One region of the Clostridium thermobutyricum genome, then DNA from elsewhere that is predicted to be linked to it. Evidence: riboswitches for the same ligand, from Rfam matches in the RefSeq annotation. Region 1 holds a riboswitch; each other region holds the start of a gene.
What was found. Region 1 has a riboswitch for cyclic di-GMP ahead of HMPREF1092_RS03430 (hypothetical protein). Riboswitches for the same ligand answer to the same signal wherever they lie in the genome.
Positions count from the first base shown of each region.

Region 2: another riboswitch for cyclic di-GMP. It lies ahead of HMPREF1092_RS17030 (hypothetical protein); the one in region 1 lies ahead of HMPREF1092_RS03430 (hypothetical protein).
Region 3: another riboswitch for cyclic di-GMP. It lies ahead of HMPREF1092_RS08335 (discoidin domain-containing protein); the one in region 1 lies ahead of HMPREF1092_RS03430 (hypothetical protein).

Region 1 covers NZ_KB850956.1:767,229-774,648, reverse strand. Annotated here, with positions in the region: gene HMPREF1092_RS03455 (hypothetical protein) at 1-623, opposite strand, end outside; gene HMPREF1092_RS03460 (hypothetical protein) at 1-4, opposite strand, end outside; gene HMPREF1092_RS03450 (zinc-ribbon domain-containing protein) at 767-922, opposite strand; partial or broken gene deoB (phosphopentomutase) at 1,189-2,379, opposite strand; gene udp (uridine phosphorylase) at 2,409-3,197, opposite strand; gene HMPREF1092_RS03435 (GntR family transcriptional regulator) at 3,415-4,149, shown strand; gene HMPREF1092_RS03430 (hypothetical protein) at 4,188-4,880, opposite strand; cyclic di-GMP riboswitch class I at 5,129-5,211, opposite strand; gene HMPREF1092_RS03425 (SseB family protein) at 5,465-6,436, opposite strand; gene HMPREF1092_RS03420 (YbjQ family protein) at 6,530-6,859, opposite strand; gene HMPREF1092_RS03415 (response regulator) at 6,883-7,420, opposite strand, start outside.
Region 2 covers NZ_KB850956.1:105,820-113,239, reverse strand. Annotated here, with positions in the region: partial or broken gene HMPREF1092_RS17030 (hypothetical protein) at 1-1,035, opposite strand, end outside; cyclic di-GMP riboswitch class II at 1,132-1,215, opposite strand; cyclic di-GMP riboswitch class II at 1,306-1,390, opposite strand; gene HMPREF1092_RS00515 (hypothetical protein) at 1,707-2,822, opposite strand; gene HMPREF1092_RS00510 (hypothetical protein) at 2,933-3,169, opposite strand; gene HMPREF1092_RS00505 (elongation factor G) at 3,215-5,284, opposite strand; gene HMPREF1092_RS00500 (L,D-transpeptidase family protein) at 5,513-6,907, opposite strand; gene HMPREF1092_RS00495 (glycosyltransferase family 2 protein) at 7,245-7,420, opposite strand, start outside.
Region 3 covers NZ_KB850956.1:1,786,245-1,793,664, forward strand. Annotated here, with positions in the region: gene HMPREF1092_RS08335 (discoidin domain-containing protein) at 1-2,287, opposite strand, end outside; cyclic di-GMP riboswitch class I at 2,415-2,498, opposite strand; gene HMPREF1092_RS08340 (dual OB domain-containing protein) at 2,704-3,393, opposite strand; gene HMPREF1092_RS08345 (DUF488 domain-containing protein) at 3,406-3,858, opposite strand; gene HMPREF1092_RS08350 (DUF488 domain-containing protein) at 3,858-4,466, opposite strand; gene HMPREF1092_RS08355 (DUF1622 domain-containing protein) at 4,761-5,093, shown strand; gene HMPREF1092_RS08360 (GreA/GreB family elongation factor) at 5,177-5,641, shown strand; gene HMPREF1092_RS08365 (alpha/beta fold hydrolase) at 5,662-6,339, opposite strand; gene HMPREF1092_RS16480 (sensor histidine kinase) at 6,412-7,420, opposite strand, start outside.

The DNA.
Region 1 (7,420 bases):
TCATATTTTCCCCCAATATTTTTTTGATTATCTTCGTATCTAACTACTTTAAATTTTCCATCCTTTTCTAAAATCTTTATTTTTAATAAAGATACTAGTTTCTCTAGACTTCTTATACTATTTATATACTTAATATTTTTTCTATCTGCAACTTTTTGTATCATTTTTATTATTTCTTCTTTATCATCTCTTTTTATTATAGTAGTTCTATTTATTATTTCTTTATTTATATATGTTAACGTAGTCCATATTTGCTCATCTGTTATCTTATTTATGTCCATTAAAACCCAAGTAAAATCTTTTCTTCTCTCTCCTTTTGGATAAGCCTTTTTAAAAAATTTAATAAATTTATTTTCTTCTTTAGGATCTTTATTTTTAACTTTTTTTCCAAGCATACTTTTTAAAGCATTTTTTAAATACATTTTTGTATTCGGTTTTACTTCTAAATTTTCAATACTATTATAAATTAAATTATAAGTTTCCTGTACTTTTTCTTCTAAAACTTCTTCATTTTTAAGAATTTTACTTAGTTCTATATATTCTAAAATATTTTTCTTTGTATTTAATTGTTTTCCATAACTCTCTCTTAAAAGTTCTTCTGCACTTAGTTTATTTATATCCATATCTTTTCTCCAATTTAAAATAATTTTTATTATATTATACAATATTATATTACCTTATTTTATTTATTTTTAATATAAAAAAAACGGATTCAAACTGAATCCGCTAAACTTCTTAATAATATAAAATTATATATAAATCTTAATTATCTTCTATTGTTTTGTTGTTTTCTTGCTCTTCTGCAATCAGCACATCTAACTGGATCATTATCGAATCCTTTTTCTTTGTAGAATTCTTGTTCTCCTACTGTAAATACGAATTCACTTCCACAATCTTTACATACTATAGTCTTATCTGTCATAATATATTCCTCCTAAATTTAAAGATTTTAATTTTGATGATAAATCCTTTTTTTAAAAGAAATATATTCCAAAACAATCTTCATTTTTATGTGCCTTATTGGCTACTATATTAGTATAACATTTTTTATATAAATACGCAAGTTTTTTTTAAAATTAATAATTTTATAGATTTTTTATTTAATTTTTTTCAATATAAATTATATTTTTAATTATAAAATATAAGAGCACTTTAATAGTTTTAAAGTGCCCTTTATATTAAAAAATTTTATTTAAGCTTTTCAAGAATTGATGAACCTATAGTTCCTTCTGGCATTTCTAATCCAAAGTTATCAGCTATAGTAGATCCTATAGTTGCAAATGTAGGAACAGTTTCTAAAATTCCATTTTCTTTCATTGATGGTGAATAAGCTAAGAATGGTACATGTTCTCTTGTATGATCTGTTCCTGTATAAGTTGGATCATTTCCATGATCTGCAGTTATTATAACTAAATCATCTTCTCTCATTCCTTTTAAGAATTCTCCAAGTTTAACATCAAATCTCTCTAATTATTCAGCATATCCTTGTGGATTTCTTCTATGTCCCCAAAGAGCATCAAAATCAACTAAATTAACAAAGCATAATCCTTCAAAATCTCTATTTTGAATTTCTATAGTTTGTTCCATTCCATGTACAGAGCTTTTTGAACTATTTCCTTCTGTTATACCTTCTCCATCAAATATATCTTTTATTTTACCAACTGAAATAACTTGGTATCCATTATCCTTTAAAACATTTAATGCTGTTCTTCCATAAGGTTTTAAAGCATAGTCATGTCTATTACTTGTTCTTTTAAATTCGCCTTTTCTTTCACCAACATATGGTCTTGCAATTATTCTTCCTACCATCCATTCTGGTTTAAGAGTTAATTCTCTTGCAATTTTACAGCATCTATATAACTCTTCTAATCCAAAAGTTTCTTCATGTCCACAAATTTGAAGAACTGAATCTGCTGAAGTATAAACTATCATATCTCCAGTTTTCATTTGATGTTCTCCAAGTTCATCTAAGATAGCTGTTCCACTTGCACTTTTATTTCCTACTATTTTATGACCTGTTCTTTTTTCTAATTCATCTAAAAGTTCTTTAGGGAAACCTGTATCAGTAAATGTTTGGAATGGTGTAGTAATATGTAACCCCATCATTTCCCAATGTCCAGTCATTGTATCTTTTCCAGTACTTGCTTCTTTCATTTTCATTTGATATCCTAATGGTTTATCAATTGCATCAACATGCTTTATCTTGTGTAAGTTAGCTAATCCTAATTTTTGTAAGTTAGGGATTTTAAAACTATCTACTGATTCTGCAATATGTCCTAATGTATCAACATTTACATCTCCATATTGTTTTGCATCTTCTAGCTCTCCAATTCCTAGTGAGTCTATTACTATAGTGAATATTCTTTTATATTTACTCATCATATTCCCCTCCAAATCTTTTGTAAAATTTATTTTTGTTTATTTTCTTTTTCTTTATCTTCTTTAATTAAATTTCTAATACCTTCTATTACAACTTTAATTGCACTTTCAGTATCATGTACTATTGGATTTTCAAGTCCAGCTTTTTGTCTTTCTTGGTTACCTACTACTAAGAATGCCGCTCCAACTCTTACTCTTAAGTAACTTCCTACTATAAATAATGCTGCACCTTCCATTTCTGAAGCTAAACATCCACATCTTATCCATGCATTCCACTTATTTTCTAATTCATAATTTACAGGCTTAGTTTCTGGTGAATGTTGTCCGTAGAATGAATCTTTTGATTGAGCAACTCCTACATGATAATTTTCATTTAAATTTTCTGCTGCTTTTACTAATGCATTTACTATTTGTAAGTTTGCAACAGCTGGATATTCTATAGGTGCATATTCTCTTGAAGTTCCTTCAGCTCTTATAGATCCTGTAGCAACTACAATATCTCCACCTTTAACTTCCATTTGCATTCCACCACAAGTTCCAACTCTTATAAATGTATCAGCTCCACAGTTAACTAACTCTTCTAAAGCAATAGCAGCTGAAGGTCCTCCAATTCCTGTAGATGTAACACTTACTTTAACTCCATCTAAGTACCCTGTATAAGTAACATATTCTCTATTATCTGCAACTAGTTCTGCATTATCAAAATATTTTGCAATTTTAGCACATCTTTTTGGGTCTCCTGGAAGTATTACATATCTTCCAACTTCTCCTTTAGCTACGTCTATATGATATTCTTTCGCCCCTTCTGAATAAATCATTCCATTACCTCCTAAAATATAATAAAACAAGTTTAGAACCTGTCTACTAACTTGTTTATTTTTAATTTATTATAACATTTTTTACTCAAACTAGCAATCGTTTTCAGATATTTTTTATATTTTTATTGTTTTATGTGTTACCAATAGATTATAATCAACTTATAGAATTATAATAAAACTTGTATATAACTTGTTTATTTTAGAAAGGTGAATATAAATGGATAATATAAATTTAATTACAGATAAAAAAGAACCTAGATATGTTGTAGTATATGATAAACTTTTCAAAATGATAAACGAAAAAACTTTTCCTGAAAATAGCCGTCTTCCATCTGAACCAAAATTAGCTGAAATGTTAGGTGTAAGTAGGACTACTTTAAGACAAGCCCTTTCTTTATTAATAGATGATGGATTAGTTAAAAACATTCATGGAAAAGGAAATTATATTATAAGAAAAGAATCTAAAAAATCTAATGGATTAGAAAAAGTAGGTAATCCTACATACAAATGTATAGATTTATCTATTGATTCTGTTGAATTAGAAATTAGAATAGAACCTCCATCAGATTATTATTTAAATATACTTGGACAAAAAACAGTAGCTGTAGTTTGTGTAGACAGATGGTATAAAGCAAAAGAAGAGTATATATCTTATACTTTCACTATAATTCCTATTGAAACAATTGTAGATTTTAATCTTGATTTAAATAATAAAGATGAAATTTTAGAATTTTTAGAAACAAAAATTTATATGGATTGTTCATTTACTAATACTAGAATTAAGTTTTCAACTTCTGGAAATTTTACTGCTAATAATCATCCTATAACTTGCGATAAAAAATTTTATTTAATAGAAGAAGGTATATTTAAACATAAAGAGTTTCCAATAGTTTTTAATAAAGTTTATTTACCATTTCAACATTCATCTTTAAACTTAACTCAAATAAAATAAAAATCAGTTTAATATAAATATTAAACTGATTTTTTTATCTAACCTAAAGCTCTTTTATTTCTTTTTCTTTTATTTTTAAAATGTAAACTCATTACAATTACTAAAATAATAAATACAATTATTATTGAAATAAATATAAGCTTCCAGATAGTAACAACTTTATATGTAAGTGTCATAGTAGTAGTATCATTTAATTGTCCTAATTTATAATTCCATTTAACTTCATTTGGACTAACATGCTCAGTAGCATTAGTGCTAATTAGTTCTCCTGGGAACATTATTGTATTACTATATGGAATATTATCTATGTAATTTCTTTGATATTTTTCATTATATTTGTTTCTTAAATTAAAAATATTTTTACTAATAGTTATAGAAATATCATAGATAGATTCATAAAAATAATCTTTCTTTACAACTTTATAATCTAGCACTTTATAAATATTTTCATCTCCTACTAACTTTCCAGCATTATCAAAATTAATAGTTATTTCTTCAACATTCAATCCATTGCTAGTATATTTATTTACATCAACATTATTCATTTTTATATTTTTTTCTATAAGATCATTATTAATTTGATTTTTAGTTTCATCATCATATACAGCTTTTAAAATAAATTTTGCTTCACCTTTTTCATTTATATTTGTTCTAGTTGATACATTTATTTTTCCGCATCCAATAAAGCAAAATGATACTATAATACTTAAAATAAGAAAATATTTTTTCATTGAAACTCCTCCTAGCTTTATACCAGTAGTTTTTTCAATTATTTCTCATTTATACATAAACTGCTCATAAAATGGGGAAGGCCTACAGATTCTCTGTAGACCTTTGGTATATGGGGTATAATTTAAATCGACTAATTTTTACCCTTTATATTCTAACCACAAAAAAGCTACCCTCCATAGAGTAACTTTCAACATAAACGTATAATAATCCTGTTTAATACATTTATTTACAAAAAGTAATAATACTCTTTGGCAACTGGCTGACATAGTAAAAACTTTAGTCCCTATAGTTTTGCGTCCTTAGATTTCTCTAAATTTGCCTATTTCTTTCTTCTTCTAAATATTACCATAAAACGATGTTTTCATCAATACTTTTTTTAAAATTTTTTACTATTAATTTTTATTTTTTTATTTTAATAATAATTACCCTAAATTAAAGTTAATCTCTCACTTTTAAAACTTTTATAATAATCATTTTGTATTTTTATATCTTTACTACTGATTATTTTAAAAATAATTGTATTTAATATATATATATATAATAAAAAATAAAAGTGGCAAAAGCCACTTTTTATATTCTTTTTCTAATTACTCTTCTTTTTCTTTTTATAGTTCTCTATTATTTTTATATTTTGCTCAGTTAGCTCTACTTTTAATCCAAATGGATTTATATTTACACCTTTAACATCTTGAACCATATTTATTAATGTATCATAATTTAAAACGCTTCCATTCCACTTTTCTTTATCATAAAACTTTTTAAATTCAACCCAGTCTGTAAATGCTGGAATCCATAAAGCTCCTTTAGAATCTTCTAAAATTGCAAAATTAACTTTAGTATCTTCTTTTAATTCTACTTTTCCAACCCCTATATTATTTTCTTCAAATTTCATAGGTACTAAATATTCACCTTTAGATATTTCCTCCATCATTTTTTCCTCTAAAATTCTTATAACTCGTCCTTTACCTTCATAATTAGCTTTTAAATTAATTTCTTGGAAAAATTTCATCATAGAATAATTAAGTTCTGGATTTGTTACAGGTATATTAATTTTTTCTACTCTATCATAATTTATAGGCTTTAATATACTACCTGTTTTTATATCTACGGTATATTGTCCATTATCAATTACAGCAGCTTCTATACCTAATCTATGGAATTCTGCAAATTCATTTAAAACATCATATTTTTCTAATTTTTTTATTTTAAGTTCTAATCCATTTTTCATAAAATAATCTTTTGCATTCTGTGCATATTCTTCTTTAGAAAAAATCCAACTTCTTTTATCATAATCTACATGTGGATATCTTGTATAAACATTATAAGCTATATATAGTTCTTCTGATTCTCTAATCTTATCAATTATGCCTTCAAAAAATAGCTTTAATTTATTATCTAAATTGATATCAGTAAATTTATTTTCTTTTTTAAAATCTTGAGTAGTAAATATTAAATAAATTATTTCTTGTATTTCTAATTCTTTTAAATTATTTAAAGTAATATCTTCATTAAATAAATACTCTTTTTCTAACTCATCTTTTCTCTCATTATTCATAATAACAATCCCCCTTTTCTATATTATACCATTACAAAGTATATTTTCTATAAATAAAGCTCAGTTAAATTCTATTTAACTGAGTTTTATTTATTATTTCTTTTCTAATTTTACAGCAGTTCCATAACATAAAATTTCTGATAATCCTTGCCCTAATTCATTTGATTCATATCTTACTCCTATTATGCCATCTGCTCCCATTTCTTCTCCGTGTTTTATCATATCTTCAAATGCAAGTTCTCTTGACTCTTCACATAATTTTCTGTATATAGTTATATTTCCACCAACAAGGGTCTGAAGAGAAGCTCCTAAATTTCCAACTATGCTTCTTGATCTAACATTTATTCCTCTACATAGCCCTAAACTTTCTGTAATGTTATAACCTGGAATTTCAAATATTGTAGAAACTAAATTTTTATTCATCTCCTGTTTTCCTCCAAAAAAAATTATTTTAATTTATATTTTAATTCTGGTCTTCCTATATTTCCACAAGTCATTTTAACTTCTAATTTATTTTCATTTTCTAAGTAATCCATATACTTCTTTATTGTTACATTACTTATTTTTATTTTTTCAGCTAACTCTCTTAAAGTCCAAATCTCATCTTTATTACTTTCTAAAAATTCTATTATTTTTTCTAGAGTTCTTTTATTTAATCCTTTAGGTAAATTATTTTCTTTTCCATTTAAATTATTGTTTTGATTTAAAATATAATCTAAATCTTCTTGATTTAAGGATTTATCTTTTAAAAATACTTCTCTTTTCTTTTTATATTTTATTATTGAATCTTTAAATCTATCAAATTCAAATGGTTTAACTAAATAATCTACTATTCCTAATGAAAATGCCTTTTTTAATTCATCAACAGTATTTGCAGCAGTAACCATAATAACATCTATTACTTTTCCATTTTCTCTTAAAGCTTTTAATATATCTAATCCATTTTCCTTAGGAAGAAAAACGTCCATTATTATTAAATCAATA
Region 2 (7,420 bases), 660 kb from region 1:
TCCGTTATCAGTTATATTTACTAAATGATATCCTTCTGGTATATTTGGTGTTTTTAAATTTGTTTTCTTTCCTAATTCCCCAGTTGCACTTTCTGGAGTTCCTATAATTTTTCCATCTAGACCTTCTATACTTATTGTTGTTTTTATCTTACTTGAATCTGGTATTTTCCCTGGATTTAAATTTATATTTATCATGCCATTTCCCATTACAACCCATGCTTGATTCTCTGGACAAACAAAAGATGCTGGCATTTTAGAAGTTAAATATGTTCCATTTCCTGCATTTTGATAATAATCAAGCTTCTTTATAGTATAGTTTACTGCCCCAGGTATATATTGTGTAAAATATCTTGTAAATTTACCGTCCTTATTTTTTATATAGAAATATATATTTCCCGCTGATTGGGAATTAGTATAAACATTAACTGTTCCATCTTTTGCTATTTTAACTTGTTTTAATTGCTTTATTTCATTAACTTGACTTGTTGTACTAAGTGGATTTAATGAATAATATACATCTTCACCATTATATTCTTCTGGTAACTTTGATTTTACTTTAATTTGAAACACATCTAAAGCATGAAATTCAACTCCTTTCATTTCATACGCTAAAGTACACTTACTTAAATCAAATTTTTCGAATTGTGAATTAGCTATATAAAATTTTACATTTAATGGTTTGTTTACAGGAATATCATTACCATTTTCAGCTTTCGGAACTATATAATGCTTTACACCATCTATCATTGTAGTTTTAATTTCTCCAACTGTAACTTGTCCATAACCTTCAACTTCTACATAAAGATATTTTCCACTTATATCTTTATCACTACTAAAAGTTATATTATTTAATGATATATAACTTGCTTGATCATAAGCATCTATATTATTAGTAATATTTGAATTATTTTGCTCTTGAACTTTTATATTAGCAACATTATTAATATTATCTGCATGAGCAATTACAGGATTCATATAAATTCCTCCTACAATAGTTGCAGTTGCTATAATAACAGCTATTTTTTTCCTATTCAATGAATTTCCCTCCTAAAATTAAATTTACATAACTTAAATTCTTTTTATTAAAATAATTCTTTATAAATAAAAAGACTGATTTTTTCAATTTCTATTGAATAAATCAGTCGGTTGCACTACTAGCTCTATACATTTAAAGTGCCCAAATAAAAAATGTATTTCAAAGCTTCAGATTTTATATTAATTTTAAATATATTTTATTTATTAATCTCTATATAACAAAAAATGTATTTTTAAAAATAAAAAAACTGATTTTTTCCAATTTCTATTGAATAAATCAGTCGGTTGCACTACTAGCTCTATACATTTAAAGTGCCCAAATTAAAAAATGTATTTCAAAGCTTCAGATTTTATATTTTATAAGATTTTATAAATTATTTTTTATAAAAAACATAAATGACTATAACAATTATACATATTTTTTTATTTTTTTTAATAACCATATATTTTTTAATATTAACTTTATATTCATTTTTTTATTCATTACTTATATAAAATATATCTTAAAAAAAATTATTTTATATAAAGCAATCTAAAATAAATTAATACTTTTTTAAATTTAATTACAAATTCTGTGTAATGTATTTATAAATATGTAGTTTTATAAAAATTCTACAAATAAAAAAGATAGATATAAAATAGTTATATCTATCTTTCTAATTTTATATTTATTATCTTGAGCTTGAAAGTGAATCTTTAACTGTATTTGCTTCACTCATAAGTTGTTTAAATAAAGGTGCTGCTTGCTTGTTACTATCTAATGAATTCATAGGTGCCTGTCCGTATACAAAATATTGTCCGTTTATTACTTTAGTTATTTCATTGTCTAAAAGTCCATCCATTTCTCCATTTCTTTCAATAGATAACATAAATACTGGCTCTTTTACGTCCTCTGAAGTGAAATTAATTATTATTCCATCACCATATTCTTTTATTAATATATGATTTACCCAATCTGCTGGAATAGTAAATTTTATTCCTAAAGCATTATCAGTATAAACTACATTTTTTGAAGTTGAAACTATATCACTATTTTTCTTATTTAATTTTACATCATCAGCATTTTTTGATTTTTCTTCTTTTTGTTCTAGTGCTTTTCTTTGCTTTTGAAGTTTTTCTTTATCTGCAGCTACTTTATTTGCTTGTTTTTGATTTTCTTGTTGAATTTGATTTGTTATCTTATTCATATCATTAGATATTTCTTCTTTTTGAGCTTCTGTTGCCTCTTGTAAGTTTATACTATTTAAGATTGTTTTTGCAGAATTAATATCTCCTGATTTTATAAGCTTTTCACCTTCAGTAATTTTTTGTGATATTTCTTTTGTGATATTTGATTTTTCATTTGAATTATTTGTTTTGTTAGTTGTATTACTTGTTTTTTCTTTAGTACTACTTACTTTATTTTTTTCTGATTTTTCTTTTTCAATTATCTCATTTTTAAGATTATTTATATCATCTTTTATTGCATAATTTATATAACTGCTTGGTATGTTATTTATATAATTTTCTGCTTCAGTTAAATTATTATTATCATAACTTTGTTTTGCATTTTCATAACCTTGTATTATATTTATTAAATCTAATACTTCTTGATTATTTTTATCTTTATTTTCTACTTCTTTAAAATCTTTTAAAGCTTCTGTATAATTTTTTTGGCTTAATGCTGTTTTGCCTGCTTGTAATTCTTTATCTATAGGATTTGAATTTCCACATCCTACAAATATTCCCCCTGCTATAACTGCAGCCGCAACTATTACAACTGCTATCTTTTTACTTCTTTTAATCATTTTGTTTACTCCTTAAAGAATTTCCTCTATTGTTTACTAAATTACCATAAATTATAATTTTCTATTCTATAAATATCAATATAAACAAATTTATTTAACATAATATTAATTTAGTATACTTTGTTAGCTTCTATAATACAGCTTCCATTTTCATTTATCTGTTCTTTAATTTTTACAAAATTATTTTCTTCAAATATTTGATTAATCATCTCTAGATTTATCAAATTTTTATTTTCTATATTCATAGTAAAATTATCATTAACATCTATTACTCCAAGGTAATCATGAATATTTCCATATTCATCTTTAGTAAGTTCTTTTTTTACATTCATTATATAATTTGACATAAAAAAACCTCCTTGCATTTTTATTATGCCAGAAGGTTTTCTTTTTTATTCTTCTTTACTTTCTATTAATTTAAGTGTCTCTATTTTAGATAACTCCTCATGTCTTGAATATTCTACTTCGAAATATCCTCTTCCTCCTGTCATTGCCTGAAGGTCTGTTGCATAGGTATATAATTCACTTTCTGGAACTTCAGCTATTACAGTCTTCACCTCTCCTTCTCCTTCCATTCCTAAAACTCTTCCCCTCCTCTTATTTATATCTGAAATTATATCACCCATACTTTCATCTCTTATATAAATATTTACCTTCATTATAGGTTCTAAAATTATAGGTTTTGCAAGCTCTATTCCTTTTTTATATGCTATAGAAGTTGCTATCTTAAATGCCATTTCTGATGAATCTACAGAATGGCTTGACCCATCATAAAGAGTTGCTTTAAGCTGAACTAATGGATATCCTAAAAGAACTCCTTTTTTCATACAATCTTCTAAAGCTTTTTCAACTACTGGTATAAAATTTCTTGGAACAGCTCCTCCAACTACATTATCTACAAATTCTAATCCTTCTTCTCCATCTAATCTTCTTTCAAATTTTATTTTTACATCACCATATTGTCCATGTCCTCCAGATTGCTTTTTATGCTTACCTTGAACATCAGAATGACTTGTTATAGTTTCTTTATAATTAAATTTAGGCTTTTTAAATAAAACCTCTGCTCCAAATTTCTCTTTTAATTTACTTTCTACCACATCTAAATGAAGTTCTGATACTCCACTTATAACTAATTCTCCTGTAACTTCTCTTCTTTCTAATTGCAAAGATTTATCTTCTTCTATTATTTTGCTTAATCCAATATTTATTTTATCTTCGCTACCTTTATCTTTTGGATAAACAGCCTTATGCATCATAGGCTTTCTAAAATTTAATTTATCATAAACAACATTATAATCTAATGCAGTTATTGTATCTCCAGTTTCTAATGAATCAACTTTTGCTATAACTCCAATATCCCCTGCAATAATCTTATTTGCTTTTTCTGTATTTTTTCCATTAATAAAATATAGATTTGATATCTTTTCTTCTTTTTCTTTTAATCTATTTATAACTAAATCATTACTAGAAATTTCTCCTGTAATCACTCTAAAAAATGATAGTTTTCCTGCAAATGGATCAATAGAAGTTTTAAATATAAATGCGGAAAATTTTTCTTCTTCATCTAAGCATATATGGTCAGTTTCATTATCCTCTCTAATACACTTTTGAGCTAATGAAAATTCTGGATCTGGAAAAAATCTAACTATATTATCTAAGAGACTATCCATTCCTATTCCATTAGTTGCACTTCCACACATTACTGGTGCTATTTCTCCTCTTGCACAACCATCTAAAAGCCCTTTATATAATTCTTCAGAAGTTAAAAAACCTTCATTAAAATATTTATCTAATAATTCTTCTCTTGTTTCAGCAACAGCTTCAGTAATCATTTGCTTACATTCTGCTACTTTTTCTAGAAGCTCTTTTGGAATTTCAGTTTCCTCAATCCTTTTAGTTTTATAGTTGTAAATTTTAGCTTTTTCTGATATGACATCAATTATTCCTCTAAAGTTTTCTCCTATTCCAATTGGATATTGAACAGGCACTACACTTATCCCAAAAATTTCTTTCAATTCATTTAATGTCTTATCAAAATTTGCATTTTCTCTATCTAACTTATTTATAAAAAATGTTCTTGATAATTTAATCTTATTGCAATAATCCCAAGCTTTTTCTGTTCCTACTTGAATACCAGATACACCACAAACTACTATATTGGCTACATCAACAGATCTCATTCCTTGAATACTTTCACCATAAAAATCAAAGTATCCTGGAATATCTAAAAGATTAATTTTTATATTATTTTTTTCTATTGGAATAACTGAAAGAGATATAGAAAATCCTCTTTTCTTTTCTTCTGAGTCAAAATCACTTAAAGTATTTTTATCTTCAACACGTCCCATTCTATCAATTAAACCTGTTGTATAAGCTATTCCTTCAACTAAAGATGTTTTTCCTGTTGCTCCATGTCCTATAAAACCAATATTTCTAAGATTTTTAATACTATAATCCTTCATATCTCCCAGATTGCTTATTTTACATTTTATGAAAGCAATCTTTTCACCAGCCTTTCAAAACTCTTTTCTTTATATTTATGAAAAGGTTTAATACAGTATGAGATATTTAGCTATTAAATAATTAAATTATTTAAAAATAATAAAAATTAGTATTTTAAAATTATTTTATGTATACTCCTTTAATGAAAAAAGAAAGGATAATAAATTATTATCCTTTCTTAATCTTTACTAATTATAACAAACTACTATAGTTCCAGGAGTTATATTATCAAATACTGTTTGTGCAACTTGTGGTGGTAAATTTACACATCCATGAGATCCACTTGTTTTATATATATCTTTACCAAATTTATCTCTCCACCATGCATCATGAAGTCCTATTCCCCCATTAAAAGGCATCCAAAACTTAACTGGAGTATCATAATCTTTACCTTTTAAATGTGTATTAGCTTCTTTATATTTTATATAATATACTCCTTGTGGAGTAGCATCATTTTTACTTACATTTCCTGTAACAACATCACTTTGAACTATAAGCTTTCCATCTTTATAGTACCACATATGTTGTGTTGAAAGATTTACCTCTACATAAGTATTTCCTAATCCAACAGTTCCATAAGGCAATCCTTTTTGTGAATAAATAGGTTTTCTCTCAATTTGTTTTCCCTCTTTTATTTCTGATATTAAAGTTTGAACTTCATCTGAAACATTTATTTTCCATCCAAAGTCTCCACCTGAAACTGTTGCAGTGTTTCCTAATGAAGTTTTAAATGTTCTAGTTTTTCCAACTGTATTATATTTAGCTGCTAATGAATTAACAAACTCTGTTACTAATTGATTACTTACTACAACATTCATATCTTTATTTACTGATAACCACTTATGAATAGTACTTCCATCAACTACAATTTTATTATTTCCTATATCATAAGTTACTTTAGAAGACACATATTTATTTAATTCCTTTTGAGCTTCAATAACTTTTGGTGAATTAGATAAATATGTTGGATTTTCATAACAATTTAAATTTTCTAAATTTATTTGTTTTTCTCCATTTTCAATAGCATTTAAAATTGCTTCTGTTGCCTTGTCCTTATTTAGCTTATTTCCGTAAACTTCTTTTACTATTTCATATTTTCCGTCTACATATTTAAAACTAGCATTTTTAGGTGATATAACTTTATACTTATTTCCGTAGAAAGTAGTGTTTAAAGTTTTATTTAATAATTCCTTATCATAAGATTTTGAAACAGAAATTTTAGTATCATTACTATTGAAAATTTCAATTCCCCATTTAAATGGATTTTGTCTGTTTTTAAGTTTCATAACTTCATTTTGATTATAGTTCAATCCAATATCATTATTTGTTAATTCTACGTTTAACCCATCTCGACCTTCTACTTTTAACTTATATCCATCAAATTTAGATTCTATTTTCGCATTTGCTTGTACAACTGTATCTCCAGAAATATTTACAGAATCAATAGATGAACCAAAATAGAAATGATCAACGAAATACATAGATAGCCCTAAATACACAACAATTAAAATAACTATTATTGTAATAATTCCAATTATAATCTTTCTACTATTTGTAGATTTTAATTTACTATGTTTCCCCAAAATATTTTCTCCTTCGTTATTAATACTAGCAATTTTTAAGATTTAATATCTTTTTAATTATTATACCATTATAATTAATCTATTTTATTACAACAATTTAATCATATTATATTATCCATATTTGAATCTCTTTTTTAAAAATAAATATTTTATTTTAAAATTTATTTATCACTTAAAATTTTAGTGTTTTAACAAATTAATAATTTAAATGTATATTTTTATTAATTTACTAAATCTTATCATTTTAATATTTTGAATAAAAGTTAATAGTTAAATAATGTTATTATATTCTTAATATAATAGATAAAATAAAAAATAGTATCTAATTTTTTAGATACTATTTTTTATCTTCTTCAAAATTTATTTTATCTCTAATAATATAAAGAGGTCTTTTATTAACTTCATCAAACATTCTAATTATATATTTTCCTAATATAGAAATAACACCTAAAATTATAGCTGTTACAAAACTAATATATGTACTTAATACAATTAAATTTGTTATACTATGTT
Region 3 (7,420 bases), 1.0 Mb from region 1:
TAACATCACCATTATTAGGATTAATTATTTTTATATCTAAATCATTTCCATAAAAAGTTCCTGTATATGTTTTATCAAGAGGTTCCTTTGTTGCTGAAATAGTTTTTTGTAATGGATCAAATGTAATATTACACATTGGTATATTTGTATCATTTACTACTTCAATTCTATTTTTTACAATGTTATAAATATTAGTATCATATTGAACCTTAACTGGCATTGCATTATCTTTATTTACATATACTCTTATAACTGAACCAACTGTAATATCACTTGTTGGTATTGTTGTAGTAAAATCACCATTTTCATTTGATTGAACTATTTGATTTTTATTATTAAACCAAATATTAACTTTAGTGTTTGGCGTAGTCTTACCACTTACTTGTGTATTGCTTTGTCCTGTATATAAAATAGGATTTACTTTTAAATCTTTATTTTGTATCTCTTCTAAACCTGATTTAGTTATTTGAAAATATTCTGTGTTTCCAACACAATTTGTTTTAAGAGCTCCATTTGCATTTTGCACACTTGGCTCTCCTATGGAAAGTCCAACTTCTTGATTAACTGAAATAGCGATTATATCTCCATAATCAAACCTTGTATTATTAATTTCTTTTACAAAATTATCAGTTTTTCCTTCTTGAACATTTATATCCTTTAAAGCTTGTCCATCTTTATTTCCAATTAATTTTATATTGAAATAATTTAATGTGCTTGTACCAAATATGCTATTTTCAGCATTTGCATTTATTTTCATATTTATAGGATTAAAAGTAAGCTTTACTGCATTTCTCTTATTTGCATTTTTAAAAATTATTGAGCTTTTTGATATTTGAAGTCCTGTACTTATTCCTGGTGTAATTTCAACTGGAATATGGTTTTCTTCTGAAACAATAATTTTTGTATTAATATTAAAGCCTTCTGAATCATTTATTTTTATATTATAGTTTCCATTAGCATCAGCTTGTCCAAAAAATTCTTTATTATTAACAGTTACTTTTAGCTTTGCATTAGGATTAGCTTTACCTGTAACATTTGTTTCTGTTATTTTATTTGAAGTTAAAATATTTAATGGATTTACAGTTATATCTCCATTTACTTTTTCTAATCCATCTTGTGTTATTTTAAAATATTCTTCATTTCCAGTTGAATTTCCTATATTATTATTGTTATTTAATACATCAACTCTTGTTTGTGATTTATCAAAACTAATTCCTATAACATCTCCATAATTAAAGCTTTGATTGTTTAACATAGCATCTAAAGTTTTTGTTGTATCATTTCCTTTTATAACTTCTGATTTTATTATTGATGAATTTTTTAAATTATAAAGAGAAATTTTCATACATTGTGTTTCTATATGACCTAAATATGGATTATATCCAGAAACACTCATCTCTTTAGTTAGAGGATTAAAGCTTACGATTCCTGATAATGTTCCCCACCAATTATAAATATTCAACTTACTATTAGCTAATTTATAATCATTAGTATTTATTGTAGACTTAATTGTTTCTTCCATAGCACCTTCTGGTTGAACACCTATATCAGAACCACATTTTATACTGCTAGGCAAATCATATGAGAATTCTCCATTACTATTTGAAGTTGTATTATAACTCTTTCCATCTGCTACAATATAAACTTTTTTATTTGCTTCTGTATTTCCTGTAACTACTGTTTTGTCTATTCCATATAGAGCTTTCAAATTTTTAGTTTCATTAGTTACTTTCTTTAATCCATCTTTATTTATTTGAACATATATTGTATCTTTTGATTTTTCTTGCCCATTTAAGCTCATAAATAAACCATTGGATTGTATTTTTAAATAATCTCCATATTTAAATGTTAAGCCTTTAATATAACTATTAAATTGGTTATTAGTATTTGCACCTTTAAATATTTTTGTGCTTTCTACTGTTCCATCATTATTATATAAAGTTACTGTATAAACATCTGCCCAAGTTGCACCACAAAAATATATTGGATTACTACTTGTTGTTGAAGTAAATTTCATTTCATTAGTGTCAAATCCTAAAGTTAAAACTTTATATATTCCTCCCCAATTTCCATAAAGAGTTATATTAGAATCATTTAATGAAATAGCCTTACTACCATTTTCTTTAGTATTGGTAGTTTTGCTAGCTTTTGCATTAACAGTTTTACTAGCTTCTACTTGAACTGGTTTGTTATTTAAAGTAGTTGCATAGCTACTTAGTGAAGGTGCTACTGAATAACTTGTTACTGCAGCTATACATATGACAGACATTATTTTTTTCTTATTCATTTTTTCATCTCCTTAAAATAAAAATTCTAAATATAAAAATTTATTCCCCTAAAGATTCCAATCCATTTTGGCAAAAAAATAAGACTAGTCCCGAAAGATAGTCTACTAATCAAAAAGATTAAAACTTTTCGGCAACTGGCTGACATAGTTTAAAACTTTAGTCCCTTTAGCTTTGCGTCCCAAGGTTTCCCAAGGTTTGCCTATTAAATTTATAAAAAGATATTACCATATACTTATGTATAATTTTTTAATATAAATATAAATTTACTTCACAAATATTATAAATTTTTACTATAAAAAAATACCCATTGTCTATTATATCCAAAGGGTATTTTAATGTTATTACGTAAATTATAGTTTTATTTTTTTGTTCATTTAATATATGTTTAGATATAGATTGTTAATAATAATTATAATTAAATTGAACTTTCTCCCCAATATAAATTATCTTCTTCAATAATATTTGCAACTATTTTATAATGCTCTCCTATGCCTTTGTAATCAGATGCCAAGCTCATTACTAATATCGCATTATTTAATATAAACGGTCTCGGAGAAGATTTTAAAACTTTTTCATGATATTTTTGTGTTAAACTATGATCTGTTATTTTTATAAAGCTATATTCATGTCCATTATGAAAAAAATTTGCAGTAATTCTATGTGGCTTAAACCTATCTATCCATAATTTTAGTTCACAAACTTTAAACATTATTAATGAATATTTTTTTAATTGTTTTTCAATCTCTTCTATGTGTACAAAATTAGACGCATTATAAAAAATATAATCTTGATTCATTAAATAATTGCTTATCTCTTTCTTAGTTGCAGTCCCAACCTTCTCAATATAATAATTATCATCAATTATATAATTTTCTGGTTGATATCCGCAATTTTGTTTCCCTTTTAATTGAACTCTAATTATATCCATTATCTCTACTTGATTTTCTTCGCCCTCATATATTAAATCGTTATCATTCAATGCAAAATTGGAATCTTTATCTTCTGATACTAATCTAATAAATTTACCATTTTCTTTATCTATACCAGCCACACAATAGCCACCATTTTTATCTGATTTAGTTAAAATTATAACCTCTTTCTCCATAATTATCCCCCTTTATATATGAATTATATTAATTTTTTCATTCTTTAATGTATTTCTCACATATTCTGCAACTAATCTTCTATGACAATGTTCTGCACTATCCTCACTACATAAAAAACAAATTTTATTCAATTTATTTTTTAAATTTACTTTAATATAATTATCTATATTTCTTTCAACAAGTAACTTATTAAACTCTTCTTCATATTTTTCCCAATCTATTTTCTTCTTTTTATAATTATCTAAAATCTCTTTTGTTGGACTAAAATTAGTATCATGAATATATTTAACTGATAAAATCTTTCTTAAAAAATACTCTAAATCTCTTCCTTTTGAAAATCCAGCTAACTGTGTTGAATTATTTAATCTAACATCAAAAATTGTTTGTACATCATTTTTTTCTAATAAATCAAAAAATTTTTCAGCAGATTTTTTAGTAAATCCAATTGTATAAATAGTTATCATTATTCCTCACCTCCTATCGGATATCCTATTTCCTTATTTCTTATCCTATATGCTTCTTCTATCATTTCTTCTTCAGTTAAATTTTTATTTATATCAAATGATAATTGTAATCTATTAGGGTAATATTTATTTAAAAGTCTTTCCTCTATTTTTTTTTGACTTTGAATTTCTGCATTAGGTAAAATATGTTTTATGTTAAATCCATTATCCTTTAACCCTTTACTTACCAATATTGTTCTATGACAATCAATAGGATCCCTTTCTGTGCACATCAAAGTTATATTAAACCCTTTATTACACCCTTGCTTTATTCTTTCAATCCCTTTTAAAAAATCTTTATCCTTTCTAGTTTTTTCAAAATCTAAATATCCATCTACTGTATATAATTTTTTATTTTTTCTTCTAGCACCAAATTCATTTCCCATTTTTATGTAATAAATTCCTCGCTTATTCAATTCTAATTTTAAATTATTTTCATTGAATTGAGGGGTATATTTTGAAAAAGGAGTTGATCTAACATCTACTACACAATTTATATTAAACTTTCTTATTAAATCAATAAATTTATCTATTGAATAATTTGTATGACCAATTGTAAATACTTCCATATATTCCTCCAAACTTAATATCAGTTATTATTTTACCATATTTTTTCAATTTATTATATAATATCTTTGTTATTTATATTCATTGTTTTAATTTCTATTATTTTATCAATAATTCTTAAATTTAATTAGAAATCAATATTTATATAAAATTTCAATATATAATCTTTAATTAATTTAAGAAATATTCTATTTTCCAATATAAATTCAAGGCTATAATATATTATTATTTAGGAATAGATAAATTTAATTTTGCTAACAATAACTAAAACATTCAAATTGGAGTGAAGTTTACTTATGAATATAAATAGTGTCATGGACAAAATAATATTTATAATGAATTGTATAGCAATTATTATCCTTATTTTCGGTGTAATTTTAGCTGCATATTATTTTATTAAAAAGAGTTTAACATCTAAAAATTTAAATTTACTTTCTCAAAATAATAAAACTTTGCGTAATCAACTTGCTTCATACATTTTATTATCTTTTGAAATTTTAATAGCTAGTGATATAATTCAATCCATTATAAAACCTGATATAAAAGATATTCTTGTTTTAGGTGCATTAGTTATTATAAGAACACTAATTTCTTATTTCTTAGATAAAGAAGTTAAGCAGTCTAAATAATTATATAGATATGGTAAAGCATTTTTATTTTTTACTCTATGGTATATAATATTAAAAGAATATATTAGCTGGGAGGATTTTTTATGAATAACACATTAACTGAAGAAAATATAAAAAAATTAAGAGAAGAATTAGAATATAGAATGACTGTAAAAAGAGCTGAAATAGCAAAGGAAAAATTAGTAGCAGCAGCTCATGGAGATAGATCAGAAAATGCTGAATACAAAGAAGCTTGTGCTAACTATAGAGAAAATGATAATAGAATACAATATCTTTTAACTATGATTTCAACTGCAACTGTAATTGATGATAGCACATTAGATAAATCTGTTCTTGGAATAAACAGCAAAGCAAGAATTAAATTTGTTGAAGATGATGATGAAGTTGTAGTAACTTTAGTAACAACTCTTGACTTAGACCCTGAAAACATGCTTATTAGTATTGAATCTGATTTAGGTAAAGCTTTATCAGGTAAAAAGGTAGGAGATGTAGTTAAAGTAGAAGCTCCTGGTGAAGATTATACAGTTGAAGTTTTAGAAATCTTATAAAGAAAACCACGATATTTATTTTATCGTGGTTTTTTCTTAATTAAAAATTCTTCTATTTTATCTATGGCTTTTGTTCTACTAAATAAATCTAAATGAGTTGATACTTTAACTCTTTCTAATTGTGCTTTTTCAATATTATTTTTAAAGCTTTCAATATGATCTTTTAAGATTATTTCTATTCCTGCATAAATCAATAAAGTATCACATTTTATTTTTCTTAAATCTTCTTCTTCAGTATGCTCGTCTCTCGTTATTAATAATACTCTGTATTTTACATCTCTCACAAACTTTATAAAACTAAAGATTGTTAATACAAAAGATGCTATACCAAGCCACATCATAAAAAACTTATTCATTCCTTTAGGACTATAGTTAGGTGATAATAATATAATCTTGCTAATTCTATCTTGCATTCTTATTGCAACACGATAAGCTATATTTCCTCCATCACTATAACCAATTATATTTACATTATTCAAATTTAATTTTTCTATAAATTCTACAGTATCATTAGTCATATCTTCTAAAGTATATTCTTTTCCTTCATACTTAGTTAATCCATGTCCCCTACTATCTATAGCATAAATTTCAAACCTATCTTTAAATCTATTTATGATTTTTTTCATATTACTACTATTTTGACTGTTCCCATGTAAAACTATAAGTGGTTCCCCTTGTCCTATTTTATAATATGTCATATTTATTCCATTAACATATATTTCTCTTTTGTAATCCGATATCTTAATGGTGTCCACCTTCTTAAACTAAAATTATTCTTTCCATTCATCCATATCAAAGTAGAATTTAACACTATTTACTCCACTTTCAACACCAAAATTACTATTATGAATTTCTAAAATTCTTTTTACTATTGAAAGCCCAAGCCCTGTTCCACCAAACTTTTTATTTCTTGATTTTTCTTTTCTATAAAATGAATCCCAAATCCTTGCAAGTTCATCTTCATTTAAAGAAACTCCAAAATTCTCTATACTAAATATATATTTTTCATTTTCTTTTATTATATCTATATTTATCTTTTCATTTTCTGGAGTATATTTTATAGAATTAGTTAAAAAATTCTGCACAACTTGAGTTATTCTTTTTTCGTCCCCTATTATTACTAATTCATCATAATTATTATGATTTATAGTTAATGATTTTTCTTTTGCAATACCTTTTAATTTATCTATTTCTTTTAATACAACTGCACCTAAATCAAAAGGTTCTTTATTAAGCTTAAATGTTGGTGATTCTAGTTTAGAAACTTCTAACATTTCCATAACTAATTCATTTAATCTGTTTGTTTCCTCCAAAATATCATTATATACATTTTCAGAATACATTCCACTTTTTATTCCATTTATATTTCCTTGAATTATAGTTATAGGTGTTTTTAGCTCATGAGAAATACTACTTATAAGCTCTTTTCTTTTTTCTTCTTGAATTCTTTGTATTTCCATTTCATTTTTTAACTGCTTATTTGCATTTTTTAAATCATTTAAACTTTCCTCTAAGTTGCTAGATATTAAGTTTAATGCACCTCCTAACTCTCCTAATTCATCTTCACTTTTAACTTTATATTTATCTGTAAAATTACATTTAGATATTTTTTTTGCTATTGAACTCATTTCAATTAAAGGCTTTGTTAAAATTTTTGAATATATAAATGAAATTACTACAACTACCAATAAAGCTACTAAGAATACTATTAAATAATAATTGTTCATAACTCCTAAAACGGCATTAACCTCTGCTAAAGGCGATACTGCTATTATATAT